2 regions of the Limosilactobacillus secundus genome follow, and region 2 is predicted to be linked to the other one. Evidence: predicted binding sites of a transcription regulator. Region 2 holds the regulator's gene; the other holds the start of a gene.
What was found. The regulator HrcA, encoded in region 2, represses chaperone genes, less so after heat shock. The targets are predictions, from matches to a motif close to TTAGCACTCNNNNNNNNNGAGTGCTAA.
Positions count from the first base shown of each region.

Region 1: a site for HrcA is predicted at 1,578-1,604, ahead of clpP (ATP-dependent Clp endopeptidase proteolytic subunit ClpP). Genes of this name have one in related genera too.

Region 1 is NZ_JAJGUA010000032.1:5,944-15,267, forward strand. Features, by position in the region: gene gap (type I glyceraldehyde-3-phosphate dehydrogenase) at 1-445, opposite strand, end outside; gene clpP (ATP-dependent Clp endopeptidase proteolytic subunit ClpP) at 964-1,557, opposite strand; gene LMB57_RS04745 (MFS transporter) at 1,751-3,106, opposite strand; gene LMB57_RS09790 (hypothetical protein) at 3,303-3,434, opposite strand; gene whiA (DNA-binding protein WhiA) at 3,943-4,884, opposite strand; gene LMB57_RS04755 (gluconeogenesis factor YvcK family protein) at 4,903-5,889, opposite strand; gene rapZ (RNase adapter RapZ) at 5,905-6,777, opposite strand; gene LMB57_RS04765 (APC family permease) at 6,885-8,216, opposite strand; gene uvrA (excinuclease ABC subunit UvrA) at 8,485-9,324, opposite strand, start outside.
Region 2 is NZ_JAJGUA010000022.1:17,362-26,685, forward strand. Features, by position in the region: gene rimP (ribosome maturation factor RimP) at 1-62, shown strand, start outside; gene nusA (transcription termination factor NusA) at 83-1,270, shown strand; gene rnpM (RNase P modulator RnpM) at 1,299-1,601, shown strand; gene LMB57_RS00625 (L7Ae/L30e/S12e/Gadd45 family ribosomal protein) at 1,588-1,899, shown strand; gene infB (translation initiation factor IF-2) at 1,913-4,153, shown strand; gene rbfA (30S ribosome-binding factor RbfA) at 4,173-4,532, shown strand; gene truB (tRNA pseudouridine(55) synthase TruB) at 4,737-5,642, shown strand; gene ribF (riboflavin biosynthesis protein RibF) at 5,655-6,602, shown strand; gene LMB57_RS00650 (hypothetical protein) at 6,664-7,035, opposite strand; gene hrcA (heat-inducible transcriptional repressor HrcA) at 7,155-8,207, shown strand; gene grpE (nucleotide exchange factor GrpE) at 8,220-8,792, shown strand; gene dnaK (molecular chaperone DnaK) at 8,817-9,324, shown strand, end outside.

The DNA of each region.
Region 1 (9,324 bases), on a different contig from region 2:
ATACGATAATGTCATCCTTAGTCAAAGTATCAAGGTTAACACCAGGAACAACAGTTGGGATGTTACCAGCAGGTGCTGAAATCAATACACGCTTTGCACCAGCGTCAATGTGTGCTTGTGACTTTTCAGCAGAGGTGTAGAAACCAGTACATTCAAGAACAAAGTCAACACCATCGTTCTTTACCCAAGGAATGTTACGAGCATCGCGTTCAGCGTATACAGGGTATTCCTTACCATCAACAACAATACCAGTATCAGTAGATGTAACTTCACCTGGGAACTTACCATGAGTTGAGTCATACTTAAGTAAGTAAGCCAACATAGAAGGAGTAGTCAAATCGTTGATTGCAACAACTTCAATATCATTTGTGTTAAGTTCGTGAATCCGACGAAATGCTAAACGACCAATACGGCCAAAACCGTTAATACCAATTTTTACAGTCATACTGCAAATTCCTCCTTTAGGAAAAAACATAATTAGTGTACTTGCTTAGTTTATCACATTACATCAGCATCGCAACTCTCAACCATTGTAAGTGACGCAGTGGGAAGGTCTAAGCAACAATACAACTTCTACGATACTTATGATACCATCTTCAAAAAAATTGTCTATTCAATCACAACATTTTTCTGATGTAAGCGTTATTTTGATTAATTTTTTCAAATAATGCTTGCAATTCATTTTAACTTAAGATAATATAATATCTGTTGACGCGCCCTTAGTGTAATGGATCGCACGTGAGATTCCGGTTCTCGAGATCCGAGTTCGACTCTCGGGGGGCGCATTTTTATGAGACTGTTGAAAAAATTTTTCAACAGTCTTTTTTATTTTTAAGATATTATGGAACTATTTTCGCGTCGCTACAAGGCTGTTAATTTTCACTTGCCTTTTTGATAATTCAAAAAAAAGATCTCCGTCATTCGAAATTAATCGAATAATTGGAGATCTTTTTATTTATCCCTTTACTTTAATTTTGAATTATTTTCCATTACACCATCAAGTAAGCCGTAATCTACTGCTTCTTGTGCTGTCAAGTAATGATCACGTTCAGTATCAGCCTGGATCTTCTCGATAGGTTGACCAGAATTCTTAGCAAGGATCCCGTTAAGCATCTTCCGTGTTTTCAAAATTTCAGTAGCAGCAATTTCGATTTCAGTCTGTTGACCTTGAGCTCCACCAGATGGTTGATGAATCAAAACTTGTGAGTGTGGTAATCCAAAACGCTTACCCTTAGCACCAGATGATACTAATACACTGGCCATAGAAGCAGCCATCCCGATTACAATAGTTTGAACATCAGCCTTAATAAAGTTCATCGTGTCATAAATTGCCATTCCTGAGGTAACAACACCACCAGGTGAATTAATGTATAAGTAAATATCTTTAGTTGAATCTTGCGCATCAAGGAATAAAAGTTGCGCAACAATTGAATTTGCCATTTCGTCTTCAATTGGACCAGAGAGCATAATAATACGGTCCTTCAGAAGCCGTGAGTAGATGTCATAAGCACGTTCACCACGGGATGATTGCTCAATGACAGTAGGTACTAAATTCATAATATGGCCTCCTTAATAAATTAGCACTCGTTAGTCTTGCATGCCAACGGATAATAATACTATACTCGATTGGTCAAAAAAGGTCAAATGTTTTAACTATTATTTAATATTTTTTTGTAAAACATTCTTGACTATTATAATTAAATCAAAAAACAAGGCTAAAAATTCTTCAAAGCCTTGTTTTAGCGAAAATTTAATCTTTTTTGTCAGAAGCGGCTATCTTTTCAGCACGACGTTCAGCAATAAAAATATAAACCAATAATAGAAATGCTAGCGCTGAAGCAGTGTATAAAACCATATTACTTGCAAGCCAGCCATATTTGGCTACCAAAATACCAATTAAAGCAGTTGCTAACGTTTCACCAAAAATATATTGGAAAAAGCCCATAAATCCAGTTGATGAACCTACTGCAAATTTAGGAACTGCTTCGTTAACCATTAATCCAACCAATGTTAATGGAGCATAAATTAAAGTTCCCATAACAAAAAGAACACTTACGATCAAAACGTGATTGGTACTAAAGAAATACGTTGTCAAACAAATAAATAAACCAATTACACATAAAATACAAACAATAGCTCGACGTCCCTTTAATGCATCGGAAATTGCTCCCATAATAATTACTCCCGGAACCGCCGCAAGTTCAAAAATACCCACTAACCATTTTGCAAAGTTAGTCGTAAAGCCTTTTGATTCTACAAGATAGCTTGGAATCCAGCTCATTATCCCATATCGAACCAAATACAGGGACATTGATGTTAGGGTAATGGCCCACACAACTTTATTTGTCAAAATATATTTAACAAAAATTTGTGGTAAAGTCAGACTCGTCTCTTCCGAATCAGACTCAGTTCCGTTTTCTAAAACAACTTCATCTCCGGTATATTCAGAAATACTTGGCAACCCAACACTAACCGGCCGATCAGCACCAACTAATAATACAAAGGCCGCAATAATCAGTGAAACCACTGAAGATGTATAAAAGACAGCAGAAATGGAACCTGAAAACATGAATGTTGCTAATTGTACAACAGCAACACAAGCAAAGGCTCCAGCGTTATGTGCAGAAGACCAAATCGAATAAATCGCTCCCCGGTGTTTCTTTCCCCACCATAATTGAACAGAACGCTGGCATGCCGCTGCCCCCATCCCTTGAGCAATTGACATAATTAACATTAGAAACATCATCATATAAAGGCTACGGGTAGATCCTAAACCGAAATTAAGCAGTGCAGAAATAATTAATCCGGTTGCTAAATAACGATTAGTATTACTTTTATCACTTAATGCTCCCATAAATAGTTTTGAAATCCCATAACCAATCCCAAAACACGAAAGCACCATTCCGATATCAGCCGTGGTAAAACCATACTGCTTCATAATTTCATTTTGTTCGGTTGTGAAAATTAAACGAATAATATAATAGCCAATATAACCGATACAAATCGCAAGTAATACTCCTAACTGATGCCAACGATACGAACTTTCAACCTTATCAGCAGGAACCTTTTGCTTCGCCGCTGGAGCTGGTTTTAAAAATTCAAACATACTATCACCTCTTTTATAAACGACACTTTTCTGTAAGCGCTTACCTATATTTTAACATACAAAATACAGTATTAGTGTACAAAAATATTAAAACGTTATTTTTAAAAGAGTCATCTTATTAATTAATGCTTTAGTTTTTTCTTTTTATTAAAAAATAAAAGCTATGCACTGGATTGCATAGCTTTTATAAAATAAATTACTTTTCTTCAGCTGGCTTTTCTTTAGCCCACTTACGAATAGCTTCGATCTTCTTTTCTTTTAATGCTCGCTTATACTTTGAAGCGATTGGGCGACGGCCTTGTACGCCGTATGGGTGTGCTTTACGCATGTTACTTTGCCTCCTTTGATATTAAACGTAAATTAATTAACGTTCCAATTATACCGGTCATTGTTTTAAAAAGCAAGTCTCCCTTAATCCAAAACAACTATCTCGTGAATACCATTTCTAAAAATTAATAATTTATCTAAATTTGATAAACGATTATCTTTGCTATTCCATTAATGGTTTCAGCAATTGAACTATACCAATTCCACAAAGCGCCACATAAATACCGTTATTATAACAGTTGACTTTTAGACCAATCATAGTATGATATAAGATGTAGATGAAAGAGAACAAAGGTGTAAGGTCAAGGAGGATATTATAATGTCAGTAAATAAATTAAACGTTTTTAACGTTACCACCAACTGGAATAAATTAGATCAAGAATGTGCAACAGCCGAATTAGCGCTAATTAGCGAAAGTATAAATAAAAAATAAATTTCACTTAAAGAAGATAAAATAAAACCTTTGAGGATAAGAAAAAAGCTTATTTTTTTCTTATCCTCAAAGGTTTTTATTGTTTAACCTGCGATGTACGCAATTCATCAGCATAAGCATTCAATTTACGTAAACGATGGTTAACACCCGACTTGGAAATCGGACCACCAGGAACCAATTCCCCTAATTCTTTTAGACTAACTTCTTGATGGGCTAACCGCGTTTCTGCAATTTCCCGCAACTTATCAGGTAAGCTGCTAAGACCTACTCGTGAATCAATAAATTCAATATTTTCGATTTGTCGCGTTGACGCATTCGCAATCTTATTCAGGTTAGCATTTTCACAATTTACTAATCGGTTAACTGAATTCCGCATATCTCGTACAATTCGAACATTCTCAAACTGAAGCATTGAGTTAGTTGCACCAATTAATGACATAAAATCAGCAATTTTTTCGGCTTCTTTCAAGTAAACGATAAAGCCACTACGGCGAGCGGTTGTTTGGGCATTTAGGCCAAACTTGTTCATCATCTGAGCAATAATCTCATTATGTTCCTCATAAAGAGAGTATATCTCCAAGTGGTAACGGGAAGTTTCAGGATTATTTACTGATCCCCCCGCTAAAAATGCACCTCTTAGATATGAACGGACCATCCATTCATCCTTGAGCAATTCTACGGGTACTTGTTCTTTAATTTGATAATTTTGTAAAATGCCAAGATCATCTAAGACATGTTGTGCATGATAGCGTAAGCGAACTATATATTGGTTATTCTTTTTTAATTTCATTTTACGACGAACCACGATTTCACTTTCCACCCCGTAAAATTGTTTTAAAAGTGAATAGATTCGTCGCGCAATTGCCGGGTTTTCAGTCTGAACATTCAAAACTAACTGGTGGTCAGCAATGCCAATCGACCCATTCATCCGAATAAGGGCCATCAATTCCGCCTTTGCATTATCCCGATGAACAGTAATTCCCGTTAATTCCTTCTTTACTTCGCTTGCATATGACATTTAGCATCAGTCTCCTAACTACTCGTGAACTTGGTGAAGTCGATTCATTAATTCTGCTACAACTTTATCGCGATCATGGAAGGCACCGTTGTCTTTTAGCCGCAGAAAATTTGAACTAATTACGCGACAATTCTGTGCTCGTAGTCCTTGGAAATCATGCTTAACCGGTTGAGAAATTTCATTCCATTCTTGAAAATCAAGGTAATTTTCTGGAACAGGTTGAATATTGACTAAAACTGTATTAATAAAATTCTTCCCAAGGTGATGGTTTAATACCCGAACATGATCAGCATCTGTAAAGTTATCCGTTTCACCTTTTTGCGTCATAATATTGCAAATATAGACAACTTCAGCCTTACTTTCGCGAACGGCTTGCCCTACTTCAGAAATCATCAAGTTTGGCAGGATGCTAGTAAATAAGCTTCCAGGACCAAGAACGATTTGATCTGCATTTTTTATTGCTGTTATAACCTCTGACACAGGACGAGCAGGATGCCCATCATTATCTTTAGAAGGTGTTACCCAGACCCGTTTAATTTGTTTATGGGCGGCCGTAATTTCCGATTCGCCACTTAACTTTGTACCGTCTGTAAATTCAGCATTTAAAGTCAACGGCTCATTGGCAACAGGATAAATATTTCCATTAATCTTCATCATTTCTGATAACTCTTGAACAGCGGCAAAAATACCACCCTTCATTTCAGATAAAGCAGAGATAATCAAATTACCAATCGCATGACCGGCAAAGAACTGATCACTACTCTTAAAACGATATTGAAAAATGTCAAGGTCAAGATCCGGTAATTCTGATAACGCCACTAAAACATTTCTAATATCACCAGGTGGAACCACATTAATATAATTTCGTAAAATTCCTGAAGAACCACCATCATCAGCTACTGTTACGACTGCCGTAACATCAACGTTTTGATCTCGCAACCCGCGAAGGACAACTGGTAGACCAGTCCCACCACCAATCACTACAATCTTTGGTTTATGCAACATAATTAAAACTCCTCTTTATTTTGCCTTCTCAATATCGCGATGGTAAGTATTTACTTTATATCTCTTTTCTTTTAAATCAGCAGATAATTTATTAGCAATAGTTACTGACCGATGTTGACCACCTGTACACCCAATTGCAATTGTCAAACTGCTCTTTCCCTCCTTAATGTAACCTGGAAGAGTAATCTCTAAGAGAGACCGTAAATGCTGGTAAAATTCCTTAGCCAGCGAACTCTGCATAACATAATTTTGAACAGCTAGATCATTTCCTGTTAAGTGCTTTAATTCCGGAATATAGAATGGATTAGGGAGAAAACGAACATCCATTACGATATCCGCATCAAGTGGCAACCCATATTTAAAACCAAATGACATTACTTCAACATAAAAGTCATTGCCTTCACCCTGTCCGAATAATTTATTAAGTCTTAACTTTAGATTTCGTGGTGTCACATTAGTGGTGTCGATTACTATATCTGCTTGACTTTTAAGATCAGTTGAAAGCTTCCGTTCTAATTCTACCCCATCAAGAATTCGACCTTGCGGAGATAAGGGATGAGAACGTCTTGTTTCCTTATAACGTGAAATTAACGTGACGTCATTAGCATCTAAGAAGAGTAGTTTCACATCTAAATCAGCCCGCTTTTTCAGTTTTTCAAAATTTGGTAAAACCTCATCGTAAAACCCGCGTGAACGCATATCCATTACCATGGCGATTTTATTAAACTCTCCTGAATCTTTTATCACATCAACAAAACGTTCTGCCAATCCAGGAAGCATGTTATCAATTACGAAATATCCTAAATCTTCTAAGCTATGAACGGCAACGGTTTTCCCCGCACCACTCATCCCTGTAATAATTACTACTTTTAATTTTTTATCTACCATCACTAGTTCCTCTTTCCGCATACAGCTACCCAACTATTCTATCACATCAAGCCGGGTGTGTCTTATTTAAGCAACAAAAAAGGCCAAGTTAAGCTTAGCCTTAAATCTTAATGCATCCGTCGTTGATCCATTCGTTTAACAATATATAAGATTGGTAATCCTACGATGACGATTCCGATAAAAAGAATTACACCAGCCGGATCATTCATAACTTCACTTACTAGGACAAAGATTCCACCAGCAATCGCAATAATTGGCACTAAGGGATAAAGCGGTGTGCTGAATGGACGTGGTCCCTTATTTCTATGTCTTAAAATGAAGATCCCAAAGAATGCTAAAAGATAAAAACAATAAACAGTAAATACACACAAATCTGATAAGTGATCAGGGTCAAAGAAGAACATCATAGCCGTTGCAAGAACGATAATAAACATCGTTGCTACTACTGGCGACTTCCCCTTTGGCGTAATATATGCGAGATAACGTGAAAATGGCAAATCATGACGACGCGCCATTGCGTATACAATCCGGGGAAAAGTAATCATTTTCCCGTTTAAAGTCCCCATCATCGAAATAATAATTCCGGCTGACAGCAATTTTCCCCCAATTGCTCCAAAGGCTTTTACTGCTAAATATGCAGTTGCATTTTCGCCTAGCCGATGAATAGTATTAACTGGAAGGAACTTAAGAATCCCAACAGTAATTAAAGTATAAATAATAAGAACAGCAGTAATCCCTAAAATAATAGCTCGTGGCAATAATTTTTGGGGATTTTTCATTTCTCCTCCAAGATTTGCAATCAAAATCCACCCATCATAACCAAATAAAGTTGCTAAAACTGCTACTCCAAAACCACCAGTTGATTGGTGAATTTCGGTAACTGTTTGACCAAAAGCATTTTGATGTCCCCAGAACAAGCCAAAGATAATAATTGCTGCAATTGGAATCATTTTTCCGGCAGTCGTAATAATCGAAAAAATTGCACCAACTTTATTTTCAAAAAGGTTCATTACTCCAATTGCAATCACTGTAATCACTGCTAAAGGTATTCGCCACTGGGGTCCTAAACCAAAGAAGTTTGCCATTAAAATACTCATAAATCCGGCAACCGAAGCAATAATTGCTGGTCCATAAACAATTACTTGCATCCACCCGGCTAAAAATCCTAAAAGGCGACCATACAAGTTTTCAATATAGACATATAATCCCCCGGTATATGGCATCTGAGCACCAATTTCCGCCACTGTTAATCCACCAGTTAAAGTAATAATTCCTCCAAATACCCAGGCAGCAATCGCAAGCGTAGATGTACCAGCACTATCAAGAACAGATCCTTGTTTAAAGAATATTCCCGATCCAATAATTGTCCCAATAACAATCGAAATAGCGGACCAAAAGCCAAGCGACCTTTTTAGTTCATCTGTTGGTTGTTGATTCATCATCATTCCTCCATTCTTAATATTAGGCAAAATAAAAACTCGGGATATCATCTATTAATACAATTTGGTCACGCCAAATGATTAATAGAGAACCCGAGTCTGTATAAACCTATCGATTGGGTACACCAAAATCACTCAGCCTTAATAGAATTAGAGGCTGAGGAGGAAGAAAACTGTTGATTTTGATTATTAAAAAATAACATCTCTTTTCCCTCGTTTCGTGTACTTTAATTTTCATTAGAATACCATTAGAAGAATTAGATTGCAACTACTTTTTTTGCTTAGCTTCTCGTTCTTCTGCCCATTTTTGATCACGTGCGAGCATCTCTTTTAAATATTTACCAGTGTAACTTCCCTTTACTTCTGCTACTTGCTCTGGAGTTCCAGTGGCGACAACATTGCCTCCACCAGCTCCTCCTTCAGGGCCAAGATCAATTAACCAGTCCGCTGATTTTACAACATCTAAATCATGCTCAATTACTAAAACAGTATTTCCCGCATCGACTAACCGCTGCAGGACAGCTAATAAGCGTTTGATATCATCCATGTGCAATCCAGTAGTTGGCTCATCTAAAATATAGAAGCTCTTACCGTGAGACTGACGGTGAAGTTCAGCTGCTAATTTCATTCGTTGAGCTTCCCCACCTGAAAGAGTAGTTGCCGGTTGACCAAGGTGAACATAACCCAACCCAACGTCTTCAATAGTTTGCAGTTTGCGCTTAATTTTCGGAATCGCACTAAAGAAGTCAAGAGCTTCAGAAACAGTCATATTAAGGACCTCAGCAATATTCTTGCCCTTGTATTCAACTTCAAGGGTTTCAGAATTATAACGTGTTCCATGACAAACTTCACATGGCACATAAACATCTGGCAAGAAATTCATCTCAATTTTAATAATTCCGTCCCCACGGCAAGCTTCACAGCGTCCTCCCTTAACGTTAAAGCTAAAACGTCCCTTAGTATATCCATGCATTTTAGCTTGGTTGGTTTGAGCAAATAGTTCACGAATGTCATCAAAGACTCCCGTATAAGTTGCCGGGTTGCTTCGTGGAGTACGACCAATTGGCGATTGATCAATATTGATAACTTTTTCAATATTTTCAACCCC
Region 2 (9,324 bases):
ATCGGCAAATTACGATTGATCGTCAGAAAATTGCTCAGGCCCGATTAGCGATTAAATTCTAGTATTAAAGGAGTGTCGAAAGGTGAGTAAGCCAAAAATTAACACTGAAATGATTGGCGCCCTTGATTATCTTGAAAAAGAAAAGGGTATCAAGAAAGAGATTGTTATTGAAGCGTTAGAACAAGCCCTTGAATCAGCATACAAGCAAAATTACGGTGATAAGAATGTTGAAGTAGAATTCAATTCATTGACCGGTAATATTAAAGTCTACGCTGTAAAAACAATTACTGATGATGAAGAAGCAGTAGAAGCAGACAGCAACGAATTCATGAGTTTAGCTGATGCGCGGAAACTTCCTCATGGTCAAGGTTATGATATTGGCGATGAAATTCGCGAAGAAGTTACTCCTCGTGACTTTGGGCGGATTGCTGCCCAAACTGCCAAACAAGTGGTAATGCAACGTCTCCGTGAAGAAGAACGAAAAATCATTTACGACAAGTACAAGACTTATGAAAATGAGATTATCACTGGTGAAGTTTCACGAGAAGATAAGCGTTTCACATACGTTGATTTAGGAGATGGTGTAGAAGGTGCCATGGGCTTTAGAGATAAGATGCCTAATGAGCACTACCATGTCCATGATCGGATTCAAGTATACGTAACGAAAGTAAATGACGATCGTCGGGGACCGCAAATCTTTGTTAGCCGGACTGCTCCAGAACTTTTGAAGCGATTATTTGAACGAGAAGTGCCTGAAATCAAAGATGGGACTGTCTTAATCGAAAATATTGCTCGTGAAGCAGGTGATCGTGCTAAGGTTGCGGTATATTCAAATGATCCTAATGTTGATCCAGTGGGAACTTGCGTTGGTCCACGAGGTTCTCGTGTCCAAGCAATTGTTAATGAACTTGATGGCGAGAATATGGATATTGTGGAGTATGTTAAAGATCCGGCTAAGTTTATCGCTAATGCCTTGAATCCAGCAGAAGTACTTGATGTAATCTTTAACGAAGAAAAGGCCGCAAGCGAAACTGAGGATAGCGAAGGAGAAGAAACAACAGAAGGACAAACAGAACGTTCATGCACTGTCGTTGTCCCAGATAACCAATTATCCTTAGCAATCGGTAAGCGGGGACAAAATGCTCGTCTCGCTGCTCGTTTGACTAAGTACAAGATTGATATCAAGTCTGAATCTGAAATGGCTAAAAATGATCAAGAATCTGAGGAAGTAGCTGATTCAGAAGAAAATATTGACAATAACGAAGAATAACTAGAAATTAAGCAGCGGGGTGAAAATAATGAAAAAGAGAAAAATACCGATGCGTAAAGACATTGTTACCGGTGAAATGATGCCCAAACGGCAATTAATTCGGGTAGTTAAGAATAAGGAAAATGAAGTCTCCTTAGACCCAACTGGTAAGAAGCCTGGACGTGGAGCATATGTTGCAGTAGATGTGGATATTGCAAAGCGCGCCAAGAAAGAAAAAACTTTTGAAAAGGCTTTTCATGTTCAACTTGATGAATCATTTTATGATGAATTAATCAAGTATGCAGACCACCTACAGGCACGACAAGAGTTATTTGGTAATGATCAAAAATAAAGAACAGGTCTTAAACCTCCTTGGAATCGCTCGGCGTGCCCGGCAACTTCAAAGTGGGGAAGAGATTGTCTTAAAAAATATTCAAACTAAAAAGGCAAAGTTTGTATTCCTAGCTTCAGATGCTGGAAAGGCTAGTGCAAAAAAGATTACTGATAAATGTAAATTTTATGGCATTCCTTTTTCAACAGCTTTTACTAGAGAACAGCTTAGCCAGGCAACAGGGCAAGCACGAACAGTTTTTTGTGTAATGCAATCAGGTTTTGCAAGAAAGTTTGAGGAACTACTAACTATGAGATAAGGAGTGTGAGCATATGGCCAAAGAACGAATTTATGAATTAGCTAAGGAATTAAAAATGCCTAGTAAAGACTTAGTTAATATGGCCAATCGGCAAGGAATGGGAGTTAAAAGTCACATGTCTTCTGTCACCCCCGATCAAGCGCAACAATTACGTCAACTTGCAAAGGATGGACAAAAAACAACTAATAATCAACACCAACCAGTAAAGAAAAATGATGGTCATAATAAACAAAATAACCATCAGGCGCAAAATCATAATCAACACCACGATCATGATAAAGCACAAAATGAGCGTCCACAAAAGAAAAACAATAACCGACCAAACAATGGAACAAAAGATAATAATCAACACCAAAATAACGGGGGTCGGTTTGGCGGCAGCTTGAATAACGATCAGGGCCGTAATGGCAAACGCTTTAATAAGAAACATAATAAGAATAAGCGGTTACGTGAGGTAGCTCATAAGCAACCAACACAACGAAAAGATAAGCCGCTTCCAGAAGTATTGGAATATACTGATGGGATGAATGCCCAAGACTTAGGAAAGATCTTACACCGTTCACCAGCAGAAATCGTTAAAAAGTTATTTATGCTTGGTGTAATGATCAACCAGAATCAGTCACTTGATAAGGATACAATTGAATTATTAGCAACTGATTACGGTATTGAGGCTAAGGAAAAGGTTCAAGTTGATGTTTCAGACATTGATAAGATGTTTGAAGATGAACAAAATAATACTGAACATCAAGTAACGCGGCCAGCTGTTGTTACTGTTATGGGACACGTTGACCATGGTAAGACAACCTTACTTGATAAATTACGTCACTCTCATGTTACTGAACATGAAGCGGGAGGAATTACCCAGGAAATTGGTGCTTACCAAGTTCATTATAATGACCAATTAATTACTTTCCTTGATACGCCTGGACACGCTGCCTTCACTGAAATGCGTGCACGGGGAGCTAATATTACTGATATTACGGTCCTTGTTGTTGCAGCTGATGATGGAGTTATGCCACAGACAGTTGAAGCTATTCACCACGCACAAGCTGCCCAAACACCAATTATTGTTGCGGTTAACAAGATTGATAAGCCAGGTGCAAATCCAGATCGTGTAACTGAAGAATTAGCAAAGTATAACTTAATTCCGGAAGACTGGGGTGGAGATACAATTTTTGTTAAGATTTCTGCCAAATTTGGTAAGAATCTTGATGAATTACTTGATATGATTCTGCTTCAAGCTGAAATGCTGGAATTAAAGGCTAATCCAGATCAAAATGCGGCTGGGTCAGTTGTTGAAGCCCGTCTTGATCAAGGTCGGGGATCAGTTGCTACTGTTTTAGTTCAACAGGGTACTCTTCATGTTGGGGACCCAATTGTTGTTGGTAACACATTTGGTCGTGTGCGGACAATGACAAATGAAAATGGTCGTCGTATTAAAGAAGCTACCCCATCTACTCCTGTTGAGATTACTGGCCTAAATGAAGTACCAGAAGCTGGGGATCGGTTTGTTGTCTTTGATGATGAAAAGACTGCCCGTGCAGCAGGTGAAGAACGTGCTAAACGTGCAATGGATAAAGAACGTCAAAAGACTTCTCATGTTACATTAGATAACCTTTTTGCAACTATGAAGAAGGGTCAAATGAAGACCTTACCAATTATTATTAAAGCCGATGTTCAGGGATCAGTTGAAGCTTTAAGTCAAAGCCTTCAAAAGATTAAAGTTGACGGTGTTCGTGTTGATATTATTCACCAAGCTGTTGGTGCCATTAATCAAAGTGACGTTACTTTGGCTGAAGCATCGAATGCGGTTATCATTGGATTTAATGTTCGTCCAACTGCCGTAGCTAAGACATTAGCTGATTCTAATAGTATTGATATCCGTCTTCACCGTGTTATTTACGATGCAATTGAAGAAGTTGAAGATGCGATGAAGGGGATGCTTGAACCGGTATACAAAGAAGAAACAATTGGTCAAGTAGAAGTTCGTCAAATCTATAAGGCATCAAAGGTTGGTACAATTGCCGGGGGAATGGTTACGTCTGGTAAGATTACCCGTGATGCAAAAGTCCGTTTAGTTCGTGATGGTGTTGTTATTTACGAAGGTGAATTAGGTAGTCTTAAACGCTTCAAAGATGATGTCAAAGAAGTTAAGCAAGGTTACGAATGTGGTTTGACAATTGAAAACTACAATGATATTAAGGAAATGGATGTTATTGAAGCCTACAAGATGAAGGAAGTTCCAGTTAAATAAAAACTGAGGAGAGATAAAGATGCCAAGTAAACAATATCGAGTAGATCGTTTAGCTCAAGAAATTCAAAAAGATGTTGATGAAATCTTGTTAAAACGTGTTCGTGATCCACGTGTACAAAACGTTACAATTACAGGTGTGGATGTTACTGGTGATCTCCAGCAAGCAACCATCTATTACAGTATCTTGTCAGATCTTGCTTCTGATGCAGAAAAGGCACAGGCTGGATTAGATAAGGCGACTGGGTTAATTCGCAGTGAATTAGGCGCACGTCTTAATATTTTTAAGACTCCAGAAATCAAATTTGTAAGAGACCCATCAGTTGCTTACGGTAGTCGAATTGATCAACTCATTAACGACTTACACAAAAAAGAAAAATAATTAGCAAAAAAGGGAGCGAGACAGAAGTTACTTGTGAGTTCGTTTTTCGCCATGAAGTTAGCCTCTGGGAGCTCCCGCAAGCAACAAGAGGCCTCCAACGTTCGGTTTTACCGAGCGATGGAGGCCATTGTTGTACTACGCTTATGCTATTTGTCTTTTGTGAAAGTGACTTGACTTATACCACAGCCCCTTGGAGGAATAACGATGGATGGAATAATACCCTTATATAAAGAACGCGGGATGACTAGTTTTGCCTGTGTTAGTCGACTACGACAAATTTTAAAAACTAAAAAGATTGGTCATTCAGGAACGCTTGACCCAGGTGTAGCGGGCGTTTTACCAATTTGTGTTGGAAATGCTACCAAAGTTGTTGACTATTTGATGCAGTCAGGAAAACAATATCAAGGTGAGCTTTTAATTGGGTTTGCGACTACTACCCAAGACCTTGATGGAGACAAAATTGAAGAAAAAGTAGTTGCAGATGAAATTCCCACTAGTGAAATATTAGCAGCCATGAATTTATTAACGGGGACAATAATACAAATCCCACCGATGTATTCGGCTGTAAAAGTAAATGGAAAAAAACTTTATGAATATGCAAGAGCTGGGGAAACTGTTGAACGGCCCAAACGGCAAGTGGCTATTAGTAAATTTGAATTACTAAGCTCAAAGTATGATGAGAAAAATAAACAACAACGAATCCGTTTTAATGTTGAATGTAGTAAGGGCACTTATATTCGGACACTTGTTGTGGATCTTGCACGTAAACTAGGGTATCCAGGAGTAATGAGTTTGCTAACGCGGTTGAAGAGTGGAGGCTTTACTCTTGATCAGACTTTAAGTTTAGACGACGTTCGAGATGCTGTTGCGACCCAAACTCTCCAGCAATACTTGTATCCTTTAGATTATGCTTTAAAGGAATATCCGCAATTAACGATTCAAGTGGATCAATGGAAAAAGGTTCAAAATGGAGGATGGCTTTCTCCAAGTGAACTTAATATTAGCGAGAAGGAAATTGTGTTATCATTTGATGGACAAGTAAAAGCACTGTATCATTTTGATTCGAAAAATAAAATGTATAAGCCAACTAAAATGTTTGCAGTTAATTGAGGAGTGTAGGAGTTGCAAGTTATAAAAATTCACCATCCTTTGGAAAAAAGCCTAATTCCTGCGGGGCCAATTGTACTTGCAATGGGTTTCTTTGATGGTGTTCATCGGGGGCATCAAGCAGTAATCAAACGTGCCCGTGAAATTGCCCGTGAAAAAGGATTGCCATTAGTAGTTTTGACGTATGATCATGCTCCTGGAATTGTTTATCGTCAATATAAGGGCGGCTTTAAATATTTATCAACGGTCGATAGGAAGCTTGAATTATTAAACGATCTTGATGTTGATCGGATTTATTTAATAAGTTTTACATCATCATTCGCAAGCCTTTCTCCTCAGCAGTTTGTTGATGAGTATTTGGTAGGCTTTCATGCTCAAACGGTCGTGGCAGGGTTTGATCATACTTATGGTAAAGAAGATATTGCATCAATGAAGCTACTTCCTAAATATGCAGCAGGGCGGTTTGAAGTTGTTACTGTGCCCAAATTTACTGAGGATGGAAGTCAAGAAAAGGTTGGTTCTCGAGAAATTCGAAAATTAATTGATGCTGGTAATGTGAAAGCAGCTAATCAAGCATTAGGATATCCTTATCAAACAACTGGCTTAGTAGTTCATGGCTTAGCTCGTGGACGAACACTTGGCTTTCCTACGATCAATGTTGAGCATCCGGAAGAGGAGCGACTTCCTGGGATTGGGGTCTATGCCGTCAAAGTTAAGCTCGGTAAGAAGTGGTATAATGGAATGGCAAGCGTTGGTCACAACATAACATTTGGCGATGCTAATCAATTAACGGTTGAAATTAACTTATTTGATTTTCAACAAATGGTGTATGGCGAGGAAGTAGTTGTGCGTTGGTATCAGTATCTTCGTGGCGAAGAAAAGTTCACGGGAGCGGATGCATTAGTTGCACAGATGAAACAAGATGAACAAAACGCCCGGCGTATTTTAGAAAAATATAAATAAAAGAGGTTTAGATTGATCTTTCGTGGCAATTGTGCCAACAAGATTTATCAAACCTCTTTTTTTAATGCCGACTTCCACGATGACTGGTAGTCTGGTTAATCTTATGAATATTTCGTTCAAATTTGAATCCGCCATCAGTCACTAATTTGAAATGCCGCATTTTCCCGTTAAAAGGCTGGCCGTTTAAGCGCACTGTTGTCCAGTTCCGCATAATTTCAGTCATGGAAGCAAGTGCTTTCAGTTGATTAAGATTGTTCTCCTTAGTTGCTTCGTCTTTAATATCTGACTGCAAGCGATAGATTAGGTTGTTATGGTATTCTAATAGTTCATTCGTTAGGGGCGCATTACGGTATTTATTAAATAACTTCTGAATTAATAACATTGCTTCTTGAGTATTTTGGGGTTGAATATAGCGATGTTCTTTATGTTTCATGGATAAAGCTCCTTTAAAAATTGTTTGACGTTTCTTGACTTTTAGGGTAGTAATTGGTATATTATACAGTGTGTTTAGCACTTGACCCTAATGAGTGCTAAAAGGGGAAGTGATATACGATGCTAACACAACGACAGAAAAAGATTCTGCAAGCGATTGTACGTCAATACACATCAACTGGTCAACCGGTTGGATCAAAACATTTAGCAGAAAAGTTGCCTTTTAAGGTCAGTTCAGCAACTGTCCGTAATGAGATGGCGGTTTTAGAGGACAATGATTTGATCTTAAAAGAGCACTCTTCATCAGGCCGGGTTCCATCGAAACGAGGTTATCGTTATTATGTCGATAACTTGCTTGATCCACAAGCAGTTACTGATAATGATCTGGTAGTGATTCAAAACTCACTTGGAACTGGTTTTCAAAAGATTGACGAAATTATTTCGCATTCAGCAGATATCTTATCAAACTTAACTTCATATACTGCTTTTACATTAAAGCCTGAGCAAGAAAGTGTTCGTTTGAGTGGCTTTCGAGTTGTACCGCTGGGGAATCATAAGGTTATTGCGATCTTAGTTACCGACAGCGGTGAGGTTGAAAATCAGTCATTCACTTTGCCGCCGGACATTGACACAGATGCAATGCAGGCAGTAATTAGAATGATTAATGATCAATTAGTTGGTTTGCCGCTATCAGAAGTGGTAAAACGACTAAAAGATGATATCCCACTTCAGGTTCTGCATTATATGCATAGTCCCGATGGCTTCCTTGATATTTTTGATAATGTCTTATCTCAAGCAGCACGTGAGCGTTTTTTCGTTGGTGGTCGACTGAACTTACTGGATTTTGCAAGTACTCATGATCCCCACGCAATCCAATCACTGTATGGCTTGTTAGATAAGAATGACAATTTATCGAATATCTTGGATTCGACGCTTACCTCAGATAATGGAGTTAATGTTAAAATCGGTCAGGAAATCTCTAAGAATAAGCTTCTTGATGATTATAGCTTGATTACTGCAAGTTATAATGTTGAACAATATGGACGAGGAATTATTGCAGTTCTTGGTCCAACAAGGATGCCTTATTCACGGACAATTGGAATTGTAAATGCCTTTCGCCAAGAATTAGCAAAACGGCTATTAGATTTCTACCGTCACTATTATGATTCATAGGAGGCGAGTTAATTGGCCAAGGAAAAACAAGAAGATCAACAAAAACAAACTGCGCCTGAAAATGAAAAGGCACCTAAAAAAGATATAAAAAAAGAGGCTTCAGATAAGAAGGATGATCAAACTTCCAAATTAAAGGAAGAGATCGCTGACTTAAAGAAGCAGCTCGCTGATAAAGATGACAAATATTTACGAGCAGAAGCAGAAATTCAAAATATGACTAATCGTTTTAATAAAGAACGGGCTCAAATCCTTAAATATGATGGTCAGGATTTAGCAAAGTCAATTTTACCAGTGCTTGATAACCTTAAACGAGCATTAGCAATTGAAGTTGTAGACGATAATGGTAAACAACTTAAAAAGGGTATTCAAATGGTTCATGATCACCTTGTCAAGGCATTAAATGACCATGGCATCACTGAAATCAAAGCTGATGGTGAAACATTTGATCCTACTCTTCACCAAGCAGTTCAAACTGTTCCGGTCGAAGAAGGTCAGAAGCCTGAAACTGTTGTTAATGTTCTTCAAGCAGGATATCAACTCAAAGACCGGGTATTACGCCCAGCAATGGTTGTTGTAGCTCAATAAATTTGTGAGAGAAGGAAATAAATTATGGCAAGTAATAAGATTATTGGTATTGATTTAGGTACTACTAACTCTGCGGTTGCTGTTATGGAAGGTAATGAACCTAAGATTATCACCAACCCAGAAGGAAGTCGGACAACACCATCTGTTGTTTCATTTAAGAATGGTGAAACTCAAGTTGGGGAAGTAGCAAAGCGTCAGGCAATTACTAATCCTAACACTATTTCATCAATCAAGAGTCACATGGGTGAAGCAGGATACACTGTTGAAGTTGATGGTAAGAAATATACTCCACAAGAAATTTCAGCAATGATTTTGCAATACCTTAAGAAATATGCTGAAGATTACATTGGTGATACTGTTACTCAAGCAGTTATTACTGTTCCTGCATACTTCAATGATGCTCAACGTCAAGCTACTAAGGATGCCGGTAAAATTGCGGGCCTTGATGTTAAGCGGATTATTAACGAACCTACTGCTTCATCATTAGCATACGGTCTTGATAAGAAGGACAAAGATGAAAAGATCCTTGTTT